3 regions of the Neobacillus sp. SRL179 genome follow, and region 2 is predicted to be linked to each of the others. Evidence: riboswitches for the same ligand, from Rfam matches in the RefSeq annotation. Region 2 holds a riboswitch; each other region holds the start of a gene.
What was found. Region 2 has a riboswitch for glycine ahead of AC4E8C_RS09585 (amino acid permease). Riboswitches for the same ligand answer to the same signal wherever they lie in the genome.
Positions count from the first base shown of each region.

Region 1 (4,636 bases), 1.4 Mb from region 2:
ATAGTGTGCTTTTTGTAAGTTGGCTGCGGCCATTTCTCGGACACCTTTTTTTCCTAAAGCCGTCATCGCAACTGATGCAGCAAGGGCATTTAGAGCTTGATTCGAACAAATATTAGAGGTCGCTTTTTCACGGCGAATATGCTGTTCACGAGCTTGAAGTGTTAAAACGAACCCTCTGCGTCCTTGGTCATCAACAGTCTGACCGACCAAACGTCCAGGTACCTTCCGCATTAATTTGTTGGTTACGGCAAAATAACCACAATGCGGCCCGCCAAAGGCAGTTGGAATACCAAATGGTTGTGCATCACCAATCACAATATCAGCACCAAACTTTCCAGGAGGAGTTAAGATCCCAAGGGATAATGGATTGCTGCTAACCACAAACATTCCTTTCTGCTCATGGATTATTTCCTCCACCTCTTTTAATGGCTCAATTCTGCCAAAGAAATTTGGGTATTGGACAATCACTGCAGCAACATCGGAACTTACTATTTCCTTTAGCGCCTCAATATCTGTTATGCCTTCTTTTACGGGGACTTCAACTACTTCAAGATTTTGTCCCTTTGCATAGGTTTTAAGAACATCACGATACTCAGGATGAACAGCACTAGACACAACCACTTTTTTTCGTTTTGTGTGTCCTGCACTAAGCATGGCAGCTTCGGCAAGTGCTGTACCGCCATCATACATAGAGGAGTTCGCAACGTCCATTCCCGTTAACTCACAAATCATCGTTTGGAATTCAAAAATGGCTTGGAGCTCACCTTGCGAAATCTCAGGCTGATAGGGTGTATAAGCGGTATAAAATTCTGAACGAGAAATAACGTGATCCACAATCACAGGCATGTAATGGTCATAAACGCCAGCACCTAGAAAAGACACATTTCTTTTTAGGTCTGCATTCTGGTCTGCTAATTGATATAGTTCTTTCAGTAAAGCCGGCTCAGACTTAGCTGCTTTAATATTATACTCACCCTTGAATCTAACTTTTTCAGGGATATCGCTAAACAACTCATCAATTGAAGAAACACCAATTGTGTCAAGCATTGCCTTTATATCTTGTTTAGTCATAGGTAAATAGCGATGTTTCATAAACCTAGCTCCCTCCATGATTTACTTTTCTCTTTTATAAAAAGGTGTTGGAACTACTTTAGCTTTTAGGCGTTTACCGCGTATTTCAACTTCTACCTCAGAATTTAATTCGGCAAACTCAGTTTTAATCAGGGCAAGTCCAATATTTCTCTTTAATGTAGGTGACTGTGTTCCAGTTGTTACTTCGCCAATTTGTTCCTCACCCTTATAAACTGGATAACCGTGACGAGGAATTCCTCGGTCAATCATTTCAATTCCTGCTAATGTTCTAGTTAAGCCTGCTTCTTTTTGCTTCTTAAGGGCTTCTTTACCGATGAAATCAGCTTCCTTATTTAACTTCACGGCAAAGCCAATCCCTGCTTCAAGGGGTGAAATTTCCGGTGAAAGTTCTTGACCATAGAGAGCTAACACTGATTCAAAACGGAGAGTATCGCGAGCCCCTAGCCCGCAAGGAAGAACCCCCTCTTCTTTTCCGGCTCGTAGTATAGCTTTCCAAAGACCGACGGCATCTCTAGCATCACAATACACTTCAAAACCATCTTCACCCGTGTATCCAGTTCTTGATACAAGAGCCTTTTTGCCATTTATATGTACTGCTTGCTGAAATTTAAAAAATCCTATTTCACTTAGATTTGTTTCCCCGGCTAGCTTTTGAAGGACTTTTTCAGCAAGCGGGCCTTGAAGTGCCAGCTGGGCTGTCTTATCAGATAGATTTTCAAGGCTGACATCCCCCTCAACATGATCCTCAAGCCATTTGTAATCTTTATCAATATTAGATGCATTCACAACTAGTAAATAGTGATGGTCCTCCATTTTATAGACAAGCAGATCATCAACTGTTCCACCGTTTTCATAACACATGGCCGTGTACTGTGCCCCGCCATTTTTTAGTTTTGAAATGTCATTAGTCATCATTTTTTGCAAATAACTTAAACTGTCTGGGCCTTTCACTTCCACTTCACCCATATGGGAGACATCAAACAAGCCAGCACGAGTGCGGACGGCTTCATGTTCCTCCTTAATGCTTGAGAATTGGACCGGCAGCTCCCAGCCGCCAAAGTCAACGGTTCTTCCCCCATTTTCTTTATACACATCGAATAGCGGAGTTCGTTTTAATTCAGTCATCCAAGTGTCCCCCTTCAATCTGTTCCAAAATATTTTTAAACGAATAAGAGATTGAATCCATTTACAGATCCGGGCAAGTTGTTATCCTACTATCATTTACCAAATTTTTTAACCATTGGGTAAGATGAGAGCAGGCATAAAAAAAGACAGGGACCTCCCTTTATTCCTAAAGGCGGTCTCTGTCCTTGCACCTGAAAGTTTACCTAAAAAGGTTTTCCCCTTTGGTGGCTGCTCGTTCTGAATCAGCGCTCTCCAGAGTAGCGTCAAACAAGAGTTCTTTTGCCTGAGAGATTCACATTAATTGTTTGCTCCTTCGGCGCTACCTAGGTAGTCTCTCCCCTTGTTGTCATTCGCATTATAATATTTTCCAATTTGGTCATACTAACTATACTTGAAAATAAATTACCTTATTAAAATATTTAAAACATTCAAAGCTATTACCATCCTACCATTAAAACAATACATTGAGCAATAACTTTATAATAAAAGTAAAAGCACATTATTCTGGGAAAAATTAACGTTAAACAGAAGTCTAACTGTATAAAAAAAGGAGCTGAAATGATGTCGGTCGAAATTGAATTTGAATCGTCTTGGCAAGATGACTTTTTACATAGAATTGACAATGATGGTCCCTGGGGAAATTGGGAGCTTTTCAAACTAGCAATTGATGTTGAAAATCACTTGGTTATACCAGAATTTGAAGGCTTGCAAGCTCCGAAGCATTTACCTAACTTAACACCGCTCCCGCATCAGCTTGAAACAGCTAAACAAGTAATTGAAAATATGAATGGCAAAGCCATCCTAGCTGATGAGGTTGGATTAGGAAAAACAATTGAAGCAGGTTTAATTTTAAAAGAATATATGATTCGCGGGTTGGTCAAAAAGGTGTTAATTCTCGTTCCTGCCTCCTTAGTTACCCAATGGGCAATCGAGCTAAATAGCAAATTTTTCATCCCAGCCATTACCCAAAAGAAAAGTTATGTGTGGGAACAGTGCGATGTAGTAGTATCATCGATTGATACTGCCAAACGAAATCCACATCGAGACATTATTTTTAAACAAGACTATGACCTTATTATCATTGATGAAGCCCATAAACTTAAAAATAATAAAACAAAAAACTACGAATTTGTTCAGAACTTAAAAAAGAAATTTTGTTTATTACTGACGGCAACACCGATCCAAAACAGAGTGGAAGAAATCTTTAATTTAGTTTCCTTATTAAAACCAGGGCACTTAGGCAGTGAAACCTCTTTCTTTGAAAAGTACAAACGAGATGCTCGTTCCTTAAACGACAATGAGCATTTAAAAGAATTAGTAAACAAGGTTATGATTCGAAATCGTCGTGCAGATACGGGGATTGAATGGACAAAACGACAAGTTGAAACCATTCCAATCGAATGTTCGTCAGCAGAGAATGAACTTTATGAGGCTATTACATTGTTAAGAAGTGAGGGTGACTGGGCCCAGACAAGTGCTTTCTCTGTGATGACATTACAGCGTGAGGCTTGCAGCAGCAGGGAAGCCGTTTACTATACGCTAAAAAACATGCTCCAAAAAAAAGAGGATCCGTCCCCTGCCTTTAAGGAACAAATTGACTTCTTAATTAAAAAAGTCGAAGCGGTTCAGCAAAACTCCAAAGCAGAAAAAGCCCTTGAATTAATACAAAAAATCAATGACAAAGTAATCATCTTCACTGAATATCGTGCAACACAGATGTACCTGCAATGGTACTTAAAGCAGCATGGTATCACCTCTGTTCCTTTCCGCGGCGGTTTCAAACGTGGAAAAAAAGACTGGATGAGAGAACTATTTCAAAAAAACGCCCAAGTACTCATTGCCACCGAGGCGGGCGGCGAAGGGATCAATTTACAGTTTTGTAATCATATTATTAATTTTGATTTACCATGGAATCCGATGAGACTTGAACAGCGGATCGGCCGGATTCACCGTCTGGGGCAGGAGAAGGATGTCATGATTTATAATTTTGCCATAAAAAATACGGTTGAGGAACATATCCTTAAATTGCTATATGAAAAGATTCACCTATTTGAAAAAGTGATTGGCGAATTAGATGACATTCTAACGAAACTGGAATTTGGAAATATTGAAGACCATTTAATTGATATTTTTGGACAATCTAGCTCAGAGGGTGAAATGCGAATTAAAATGGACAATTTATCTTCTATGATTGAATTTGCACAATCGATGAAGGAGGAAGATTCCCATGCAGCAGCAGGAAATTCATAATTTTTTATTGAAATATTTTCAGGCAAATGATTGTCCCATCATCGAAAATAAATTAGGGTATTTAACCGTTCAGCTAACCGTTGAACTGGACAAAGAATTGATGAACCGCCCTTTTTATTGGCACTATTTAGAGAAAACAGGCGGGGTTCCAAATCCGATGCAGTTGACC
Region 1 is NZ_OZ481792.1:3,350,668-3,355,303, forward strand. Features, by position in the region: gene gcvPA (aminomethyl-transferring glycine dehydrogenase subunit GcvPA) at 1-1,092, opposite strand, end outside; gene gcvT (glycine cleavage system aminomethyltransferase GcvT) at 1,114-2,217, opposite strand; glycine riboswitch at 2,479-2,567, opposite strand; gene AC4E8C_RS16580 (DEAD/DEAH box helicase) at 2,779-4,467, shown strand; gene AC4E8C_RS16585 (YqhG family protein) at 4,445-4,636, shown strand, end outside.
Region 1: it holds a riboswitch for glycine, as region 2 does, so the genes downstream of both, gcvT (glycine cleavage system aminomethyltransferase GcvT) here and AC4E8C_RS09585 (amino acid permease) in region 2, are expected to answer to the same signal.

Region 2 (4,636 bases):
AGAAGGGCGGATTATCAAATATAGTCGAAAAAGCAATGGGCTCCATTGCGAAGTCGGGAACATCGCCCATTGTTGAAGTTCTCTCTCCGGGGGAAAGGCCAACGAAAAAGGGTATGATCTTTGCGGCTACACCAGCAAGTGATTTTGTCTGCGGTTCTTGTCAATTGTCTAGTGGAATGACACTTCAGGTATTTATGACAGGGCGTGGTACTCCATATGGATTAGCTGTTGCACCTGTTATTAAAGTTTGTTCGAGAAACGATATGAAAGATATGTGGGAAGACTTAATCGATGTAAATGCAGGGCCGATTGCAACAGGAGAAGCAACAATCAAAGAGATTGGAACCCTGCTATTCAACGAAATTATCGATGTCGCAAGTGGACGTAAACAATGTTTGGCAGAGAAATATCAGCTTCATAATGATTTTACCCTATTTAATCCAGCGCCGATAACCTGATAGTTTGTTAGAAAGCAGGATACCGATAAAAGCTAGGACCTCAATATTCATGTTGGAGGTCTTTTTTTTTATCTATAAATATGAAAAATCAAATCTGTAACATATTTGTAAATAAATAGAAATATTTTGTATAATGGTAATTAGTCAACTATAAGGGGGATTTGAATGAAGGTATTTTTATTACTATTATCATTAGTGGTGTTTTTAGCTTTCCTTGGCTATAACCTGTTTGCTCCAAAGCAAAAAATAGCTAAAATTCACATTCAAATGATCAGTCTAGGGTTTTATCTTGTTTTAACCTTTGGGATGCTATTTCTCTATCAGAAACATTTTACAAAAGATGTAAGCGCTTTAAAAGGAGTGGAGACGCAGACTAAAAAAGTAGAAAAAAAGGCAATAGAGGAAAAGCCTAAAGAGGATGAAAAAACGACCACAGATACACAGCCCATAACACAGGAACCTGTGGAAGAAGAACGAATTGAAATTGTTAATGGGCCTCCAAGTGCAGTAAAAGGGCCAAGCCATCCAAAATATAAAATGGATGTTTCTTATGACTCTAGTAATCATGTAATAAACGGAACTATGAGTGTCGATTTTACCAATAATTTAGATGTAGATTTGCCTAATTTGTATTTTAATGTCTGGGGAAATGCAAATGTCTATTTAGCGAAAAATCAAAACGAACAGGTTGTCAGGGTTGAACAAATGAAGGTAAATGGGCAGCCTGTAAATTATGAGCTTAAAGGGACATCACTACATATTCCAGATGTACTGATAAAGAAGAAAGAAACCGCAAAGGTGGAAATGACTTTCTCCGTTACCCTTCCTGAAGTTCAAGATCGCTTTGGCTGGAATAAATCCACAACTTCTTTAGGGAACTGGTTTCCCATCCTAGCTGTTTATGATGATGAAGGCTGGAACGTCGATCCATTTTATCCAAATGGCGAATCTTTTTATTCTTTATCAGGAGATTTTGATGTTACGTTTACGACCGAAAAGGAACAGGTGATTGCCGCTACCGGAACGGAAGTGGGGGAACCAAGCATAAATGGTGCATTATCGACTCATCATTATCAAGCAGCCAATGTACGCGACTTTGCCATGGAATTAGATCCTAATTATAAGGTAAAACAAACAAAGGCAGGCAATGTGAATATTAATGTCTATTATAAAGAGGAAGATTCTAAATATGTAGACTCGATGATCAATGCAGGGTCCAAAAGTATTTCGTTATTCAGTGAGAAGTTTGGACAATACCCATGGCCAGAGCTCGATATTTGTGCTATGGAAGGCTGGTTTGGTGGGATGGAGTATCCACAGCTTGTTATGATTACTATTCTTCCCGATAATCAAACATCTGGGGTAGACACATCGAGTTTTTGCTGTTGACCAACAATAACAGAAGAGCGTAACTAAGAATAGGTCATTGAGAATTCTCAATGACCTATTCGATTGTAATAATTTATGATTAGGACTTTCATAGAAGGGTTGTACAATTTACAACTTCCTTATTTAAGTTTAATATAGAGTGATAGAAATATTAATGAACAATTTGCTCCAACAAAATAAAACGGAAAAAGTAGATTTTAAATTGCTAGATTTGACAAATTGAAGAAATACTATTAAAATTTTAAATTATTCAACAATATTAGTTTTGTGTTAAGATATTATAGTGGTTTATCTTTTAAAACGATCACTGTAGTACTTCTTAGAAAATTACATACTTAGCAAGCTATGATGGCTATGGTTCAAACTATAGCTGGAGCAGCTTCTGGAGAGAACGCAGGGTATCCTGCGGCGCCGAAGGGTTCACAATCTCAGGCAAAAGGACAGAAGAGTACGAGTGTTATTTTGTTATTCTTATAAAAGAGTAGATGATAATATTTGTTATTCTAATGACCGGTGAGATTGGATGATATCCAATCTTTTTTTTATTGATTTTAAACTTTGTTCATAAATTCACAAATGAAACAAAGGAGAAAATAACTAAATAGGGGGAACTAAAATGGCACAACAAGAATTAAAAAGAGACCTAAAAAATCGGCATGTTCAACTCATCGCGATTGGTGGAACGATTGGTACAGGTTTATTTTTAGGCTCAGGAAAAGCAATTCAGTTAGCCGGCCCTTCGATTATTTTTGCTTATTTGATCGTTGGGATTGCCTGCTTCTTTGTTATGAGGGCCATGGGGGAACTTCTATTATCGAAGAAAGGTTATCAATCCTTTACTGATTTTGCTGTAGACTATATTGGACCTTGGGCTGGTTATATAACAGGATGGACGTATTGGTTCTGTTGGATTATGACCGCAATGGCAGATATTATCGCGGTTGGCGTATATGTTCAATATTGGTTTGATATTCCGCAATGGGTACCAGCAATCGTTTGTTTGGTTTTGTTATTGGGACTAAATTTAATGACGGTAAAACTTTTCGGAGAATTAGAATTTTGGTTTGCTTTAATTAAAGTGATCACCATCCTCGCCTTGATCATAATCGGGATTGTTTTGCTAGTGGTTGGATTTCATACAAAGGCAGGTACTGTGACGGTTAAAAATATTTGGGGATATGGCGGCCTGTTTCCAAATGGAATTTCAGGTTTTCTTCTTTCATTCCAATTGGTTGTGTTTGCCTTTGTGGGTGTTGAATTGGTTGGAGTATCTGCCGCAGAAACGTCAAATCCACAAAAAAATATTCCATCAGCCATTAATAAAATACCTTTAAGAATTCTATTTTTCTATGTCGGTGCACTTATTATTCTTTTATGTATTAATCCATGGACGCAGTTAAATGCAGCCAACAGTCCATTTGTAAAGACGTTCAGCTTAGTGGGCATTCCAATTGCCGCAGGGATAATTAATTTTGTTGTCTTAACATCTGCAGCTTCTGCTTGTAACAGCGGATTATTTTCAACAAGCCGAATCCTGTTTAATTTAAGCAGTCATGAACAAGGACCGGCTAACTTTGCAAAATTAAATAAAAATCATGTACCAAGTAATGCCTTACTTGTATCCGCATTAGTTTTATCTGTTGGAGCCTTGTTAAGTAAGTTAATACCAGAACAAGCCTTTGGGATCGTAACAACGATCAGTGCGATTTGTTTTATTTGGGTTTGGAGTATTATTTTGATTTGCCACTTGCGATATAGAAAATTACGACCGGATTTACAAAAAAAGTCGACATTTAAAGCCCCGTTTACCCCATTTATTAATTATGTGGTTTTAACGTTATTTGCTATGATTCTAGTGATTATGCTTTTTGCTGAAGCAACACGAACAGCTTTATTAATGACTCCATTATGGTTTATTGTTTTATTTATCTTTTATTCATTTAAAAGGAAAAAAATTAAGGGGAAGAATTTCCGTATAAATGCCCCAGTTCGGGATTAGAGCACCCTTTTTGTAGAATAAAAATAGGTCATTGAGAAATCTCAATGACTTATTTTATCACCCCGTAGGAAGCAAATAGTTTATTTAGCCTATGAATTAATAAACTCTTGTGCTCCATGCTTTACTCATAAAATTAATGAAGGAGAATAAATATCAAAAGGGTGAGTATTTTTCTGGGAGGGAAAAAAGAATGAATGGAGTCTTTGAGAGGACAGCAAGATTTGAGCATCGATTTTGGCTTCAAATTTTAGGGGATCATTCCAGGTTTATTTATGAAGCGTTAGCACCGGTTCAAAAAAAGGAGATAGAACAGGCCTCGCAATTTATTCAGGTATTTGATACACTCTTGGACCATGCAAATTCAACAGATTTGATGCAGTTAACAGAACAAGCTCACATTGAAGTGATAAAATTACGTGAATATAAATTAGAATTATTAAGAAAACATCTTATTGGGAAAATCAAAATACACTTATCACCAACCTTCATTAATCATATGGTAAATGAATTGGAGGAATATGTAAGAATCCTCAACCATTTAAAAGCTGGGCAAGTCCCGCCTGTCTATCATGAACTTCACCATCATTTATTATGGTTATTAGATGCAGCGGGTCATTCAGATGCAATTTCTGCCAATTTAGACGGTGTTGAAAAACAGTTAAAGGTGAAAAGTAATGCCTTTACGAAGAATTTTGAAGCATTTTACTTAAAGGCAGTAGAACTTGCTGGTTATTTAAGAACCAATTTGACTACGTTTCCAGCCTTAGAAAAAATGAACGTTGACAGTCAG
Region 2 is NZ_OZ481792.1:1,941,910-1,946,545, forward strand. Features, by position in the region: gene garD (galactarate dehydratase) at 1-458, shown strand, start outside; gene AC4E8C_RS09580 (M1 family metallopeptidase) at 624-1,847, shown strand; glycine riboswitch at 2,220-2,301, shown strand; gene AC4E8C_RS09585 (amino acid permease) at 2,464-3,846, shown strand; gene AC4E8C_RS09590 (DUF2935 domain-containing protein) at 4,037-4,636, shown strand, end outside.

Region 3 (4,636 bases), 1.0 Mb from region 2:
CAAGGCATTTGCAAATATAATTATTTCCTCATCATTCATCACTGGATGAAGGGAAAACCTTACCCATCCTGGTTTTGATGATAGATTGCCTTGATTAATCTTGTTCATTATTTGTTTAGAGGTGTTTTTATCTATTTGATATAGATAATGACCATATGTTCCCGCGCATGAACACCCACCTCTCACTTGAATACCGTATCGATCATTTAATAAGCGGACAATTAAATTGTAATGAATATTCTCAATAAAAAATGAAACAATTCCAAGTCGAGTGTTGATTTGACCATCTAAGATATGAAGACCAGGTATTGCTTTCAAAAGCGGATATAACAACTTCAACTGTTCTTTTTCTCTGTTTAAAATATTTTTAACACCCATTTGATCTTTCAAATTCAAACATAATGCTGTACGAATGGCTTGTAAGATTCCTGGCGTCCCTCCATCTTCACGCAACTCAATGTTTTGATAATATTGGTGCTCTCCCCAAGGATTAGTCCATGTAACGGTTCCTCCACCAGGATGATCAGGTACCTGGTTTTTATATAATCGCGAATCAAACACTAAAACACCACTAGATCCAGGGCCTCCTAAAAATTTATGAGGCGAAAAAAAAATGGCATCTAATTTTTCGAGCGGATCGTCTGGATGCATATTAATTGTTATATAGGGAGCTGCTGCAGAAAAATCAACGAAACAGAAACCACCATGTTGATGCATCTTTTTTGCTAGTTGGTAATAGGGTGTCTGAATTCCTGTTACATTGGAACAAGCTGTAAATGAACCTATTTTTAAAGGTCGGTCCTTATATATTTGTAGTAATTTCTCTAATTGATTTATATCTACACGGCCATAAGGATCAGGAGCAATTATCTCCACGTCTGCCAATGTTTCTAGCCATGATGTATGATTTGAATGGTGCTCCATATGTGTAATGAAGACAATTGGTCTTTCATCTTCAGATAGGATTATGCTATTTTTAAACTGCCCGGGGACTCTGAGCCCCAGCAAACGTTGGAACTTATTAATAACTGACGTCATCCCAAATCCATCCAAAATGAGCACGTCAGTTGGATCAGCATTCACATGGTCTTTAATAATTTTTTTTGATTGATTATAGATTCCTGTCATCATTAAACTTGTAATGTTTGATTCGGTATGTGTATTGGCCATAAATGGGCCAAATGTCTCGGAAATTTTTTGTTCGATAGGTCTATATAAACGCCCGCTTGCCGTCCAATCCGCATAAATAATTTTCCTTTTTCCATAGGGAGAGATGAATTCTTGATTTATACCAATCACTTGTGAGCGAAACGTTTGAAAATATTCCGCAAGGTTATCCGGGATACGAAAGGTATTGGATCCAATCTTTGCCGTGATCATGTTTCACACCTCACAAAATTGTTTTTGTTAATCAATATATGCAAAATCAGTAATCGCGTCTCCTTTTAACAAAATATGAAACAAAAAGAAAGATCCCAATCACTAGGGATTGGGATCTTATGCTTCGGATTTTTTATTAATAGGTTGTAATCTTAGCAGATTCTTTTTTCGTCACTTCATCGATTTTTTGAATAAACATTTGAAACACTCTTCTTTTCTCTTCTAAATCCTTTATGTATTCTTTTAGTTGGTTATAGCTCTCCTCAAATGGCTTATGATACATCTCTCGAATTTTCTCGATAATTTCCTCGTTTACAGTTGATTGGATTACTTGCTTAGTAATACCATATTTATAAGAATACACTTTTAATTCTTGTGCCACTTCATCATATTCATTTGCAATTTCGGCTAATACTAATGCAATATCGTCTTTCCACTCATCAAGTGATTTCTGTAAATATGATTTTGCAATGGTTTCTTCCATAAAAACACCCACCCTACTATTCTCTATCCTATTTGTACCATTATATCAAGATTTGATTACATTAAGGTTTCCACTCGTTTACAATGTTTTTTCATTCATTTAATAATTGACTGAATAATTAAAGATTGATATTATTTGGTTAATTCATAATAGCCGGCAATGATGGTTGTGGGTAAACTACAACTGGAGCAGCTTCTGGAGAGACCGCTTAAAAAAGTGGCGCCGAAGGATTCACAATCTCAGGCAAAAGGACAGGAGAATGTTGTGCAAAACTGCACACTTTTCTTAACCGTGAGATTGGAGCAACCAATCTTTTTTTTATTTTATAAATGAGGTGGAACAATGGAAAGTAGACGTGCAGTAGTAAGTGTCATTGGAAAAGACAAGGTTGGCATTATTTCTAAAGTGACAACTGTATTAGCAGAGAACAACATGAATATTCTCGATATCAGTCAGACGATTTTGCAAGAATTTTTTACCATGATGATGATAATTGATGTGACTGAAAATGAAAATTTAAATAAAGTGCGCACAGCTTTGGACAAGGTTGGCAATGAAATGGATGTCCAAATCAATCTTCAGCTAGAAGAAATTTTTCAAGCCATGCACAGAATATAATCTTAGGGGCGATACATATATCAATTGCAATGGATGAAATACTACAAACGATTCGAATGGTACAAATGGAAAATTTGGATATTCGTACGGTAACAATGGGGATAAGCTTGCAAGATTGTGCAGATTCAGATTTTGATAAAATGAAGGAATGTGTCTTTACGAAAATCACTAAATATGCAAAGAACTTAAAAAGTGTGGCGGAGGAAACCGAAAAAGAATTTGGAGTACCCATTATCAATAAACGTATTTCCATCACACCCATTGCTGAAATCCTCGGAAATGCAACAGTAGAACAAACTGTAGATCTGGCGAGAACGCTTGATAAGGCTGCAAAACAACTAGGAATTGATTTTATTGGCGGGTTCTCTGCTCTTGTTCATAAAGGTTCGACAAAAGGCGATGAAGTGCTTCTTAAAGCATTGCCTGAGGCACTTAGCGTAACAGAACGGGTTTGTTCTTCTGTTTCCGTTGCAACCACTCGCAGTGGAATTAATATGGATGCGGTACGTCAGATAGGATATATTTTAAAAGAAGCTGCTGAAAGGACAAAAGAGCAAAACGGGATTGCCTGTGCTAAACTAGTTGTTTTTTGTAATCCTGTTGAGGACAATCCTTTTATGGCTGGAGCCTTTCATGGAACTGGTGAAGGTGAAGTAGTCCTTAATGTTGGCGTTAGTGGACCAGGTGTTGTCTTAAATGCTTTAAAACGTCATCCACATGCCGACCTAGGAGAAGTATCAGATATTATTAAAAAAACTGCCTTTAAGATTACACGTGCAGGAGAGCTGATTGGCCGAGTAGTGGCAAAACGCCTCAGCATTCCCTTTGGTATTATGGATCTCTCGCTTGCTCCTACAAATGCTTTAAACGATAGCGTTGCCGAGATCCTTGAGGAAATTGGCCTTGAACGGGTGGGTACACACGGAACCATTGCAGCACTAGCCTTGATGAATGATGCCGTAAAAAAAGGAGGCGCCATGGCCAGCTCTTATGTAGGAGGCTTAAGTGGAGCTTTTATTCCTGTAAGTGAAGACAATGGAATGATTAAGGGAATTATAGACGGTGCCCTTACGTTATCTAAGCTAGAGGCGATGACTTGTGTGTGTTCTGTCGGACTTGACATGATTGCGATAACAGGTGATGTGTCTCCTGCTACCCTTTCCGCGATGATTGCGGACGAAGCCGCAATCGGAATGATCAATAAAAAAACAACTGCTGTCCGGGTTATTCCGGTTCCAGGTAAAAAAGAAGGAGAGATAGTTGAATTCGGCGGACTGCTAGGTAGAGCACCGATTATGGGCGTTAATCCTTATAGTTCCCAAAAGTTAATTGATCGTGGCGGAAGAATTCCTGCCCCACTCCAGGCCCTAATCAATTAAGCAGCAGTATATTTTATATTATGATATGTAACTGTGCAAAGCCCTTTGAGGCTGCACAGTTTTTTTGTATTAACCCACGATGGATTATTATACAAGACGCTTTTATTCCCCCTCCACTATTTTTGCAAAATCCTCTATAGATGTTGAATATTTAACATATGATCGAGGAAGGTAATATAACTCGTTTTTTGTTCCACTTGGACTGTAAGAACCCGGCGTAGTGGTAAGTCCAAATAGATAATACTTTTTTGCTTCTGCAATAACTTGGTTGTTTGTGTTTCCATATGGATATGCCAGTGCAATAACAGCTTTGCCTGTAAGTTTTTCTATTTTCTCTTTTGAGTTTTTCAGTTCATAGCTTATATTTTCAACTTTGGTTAAATCTGGGTGCTTTGCAGTGTGGGACTGAATGGAGATGATTCCTGAATCTGATAGCTTCTTTATATCCATTGTTGATAAGCGGTTTGAACGCCCTACGAAATCAGAAATAACAAAAAAGGTACCTACAGGGTCAAATTGTTCTGTTCTGATTTTTTTAAATATGGCCACAGCATTCAAGTTATTCTTGTAGCCATCATCAAAAGTGATAAAGATCGGACGTTGAACTTTTTTAATATCTTGCCAGCGCTCAAAAGTTAACAACGTATAACCGTGATCTCTTAAATAGGTCATTTGTTTCTCAAAATTATTGGGTGTAACATATAACTCCTTTGATCCAATCCCGTTAAATTCTTCGATGGAGTGATAAATTAAGATAGGTACTTTTAGCCTTGCT
Region 3 is NZ_OZ481792.1:2,943,215-2,947,850, forward strand. Features, by position in the region: gene AC4E8C_RS14420 (aminotransferase class V-fold PLP-dependent enzyme) at 1-1,380, opposite strand, end outside; gene AC4E8C_RS14425 (hypothetical protein) at 1,517-1,864, opposite strand; glycine riboswitch at 2,050-2,129, shown strand; gene AC4E8C_RS14430 (ACT domain-containing protein) at 2,207-2,482, shown strand; gene AC4E8C_RS14435 (PFL family protein) at 2,500-3,861, shown strand; gene AC4E8C_RS14440 (polysaccharide deacetylase family protein) at 3,964-4,636, opposite strand, start outside.
Region 3: it holds a riboswitch for glycine, as region 2 does, so the genes downstream of both, AC4E8C_RS14430 (ACT domain-containing protein) here and AC4E8C_RS09585 (amino acid permease) in region 2, are expected to answer to the same signal.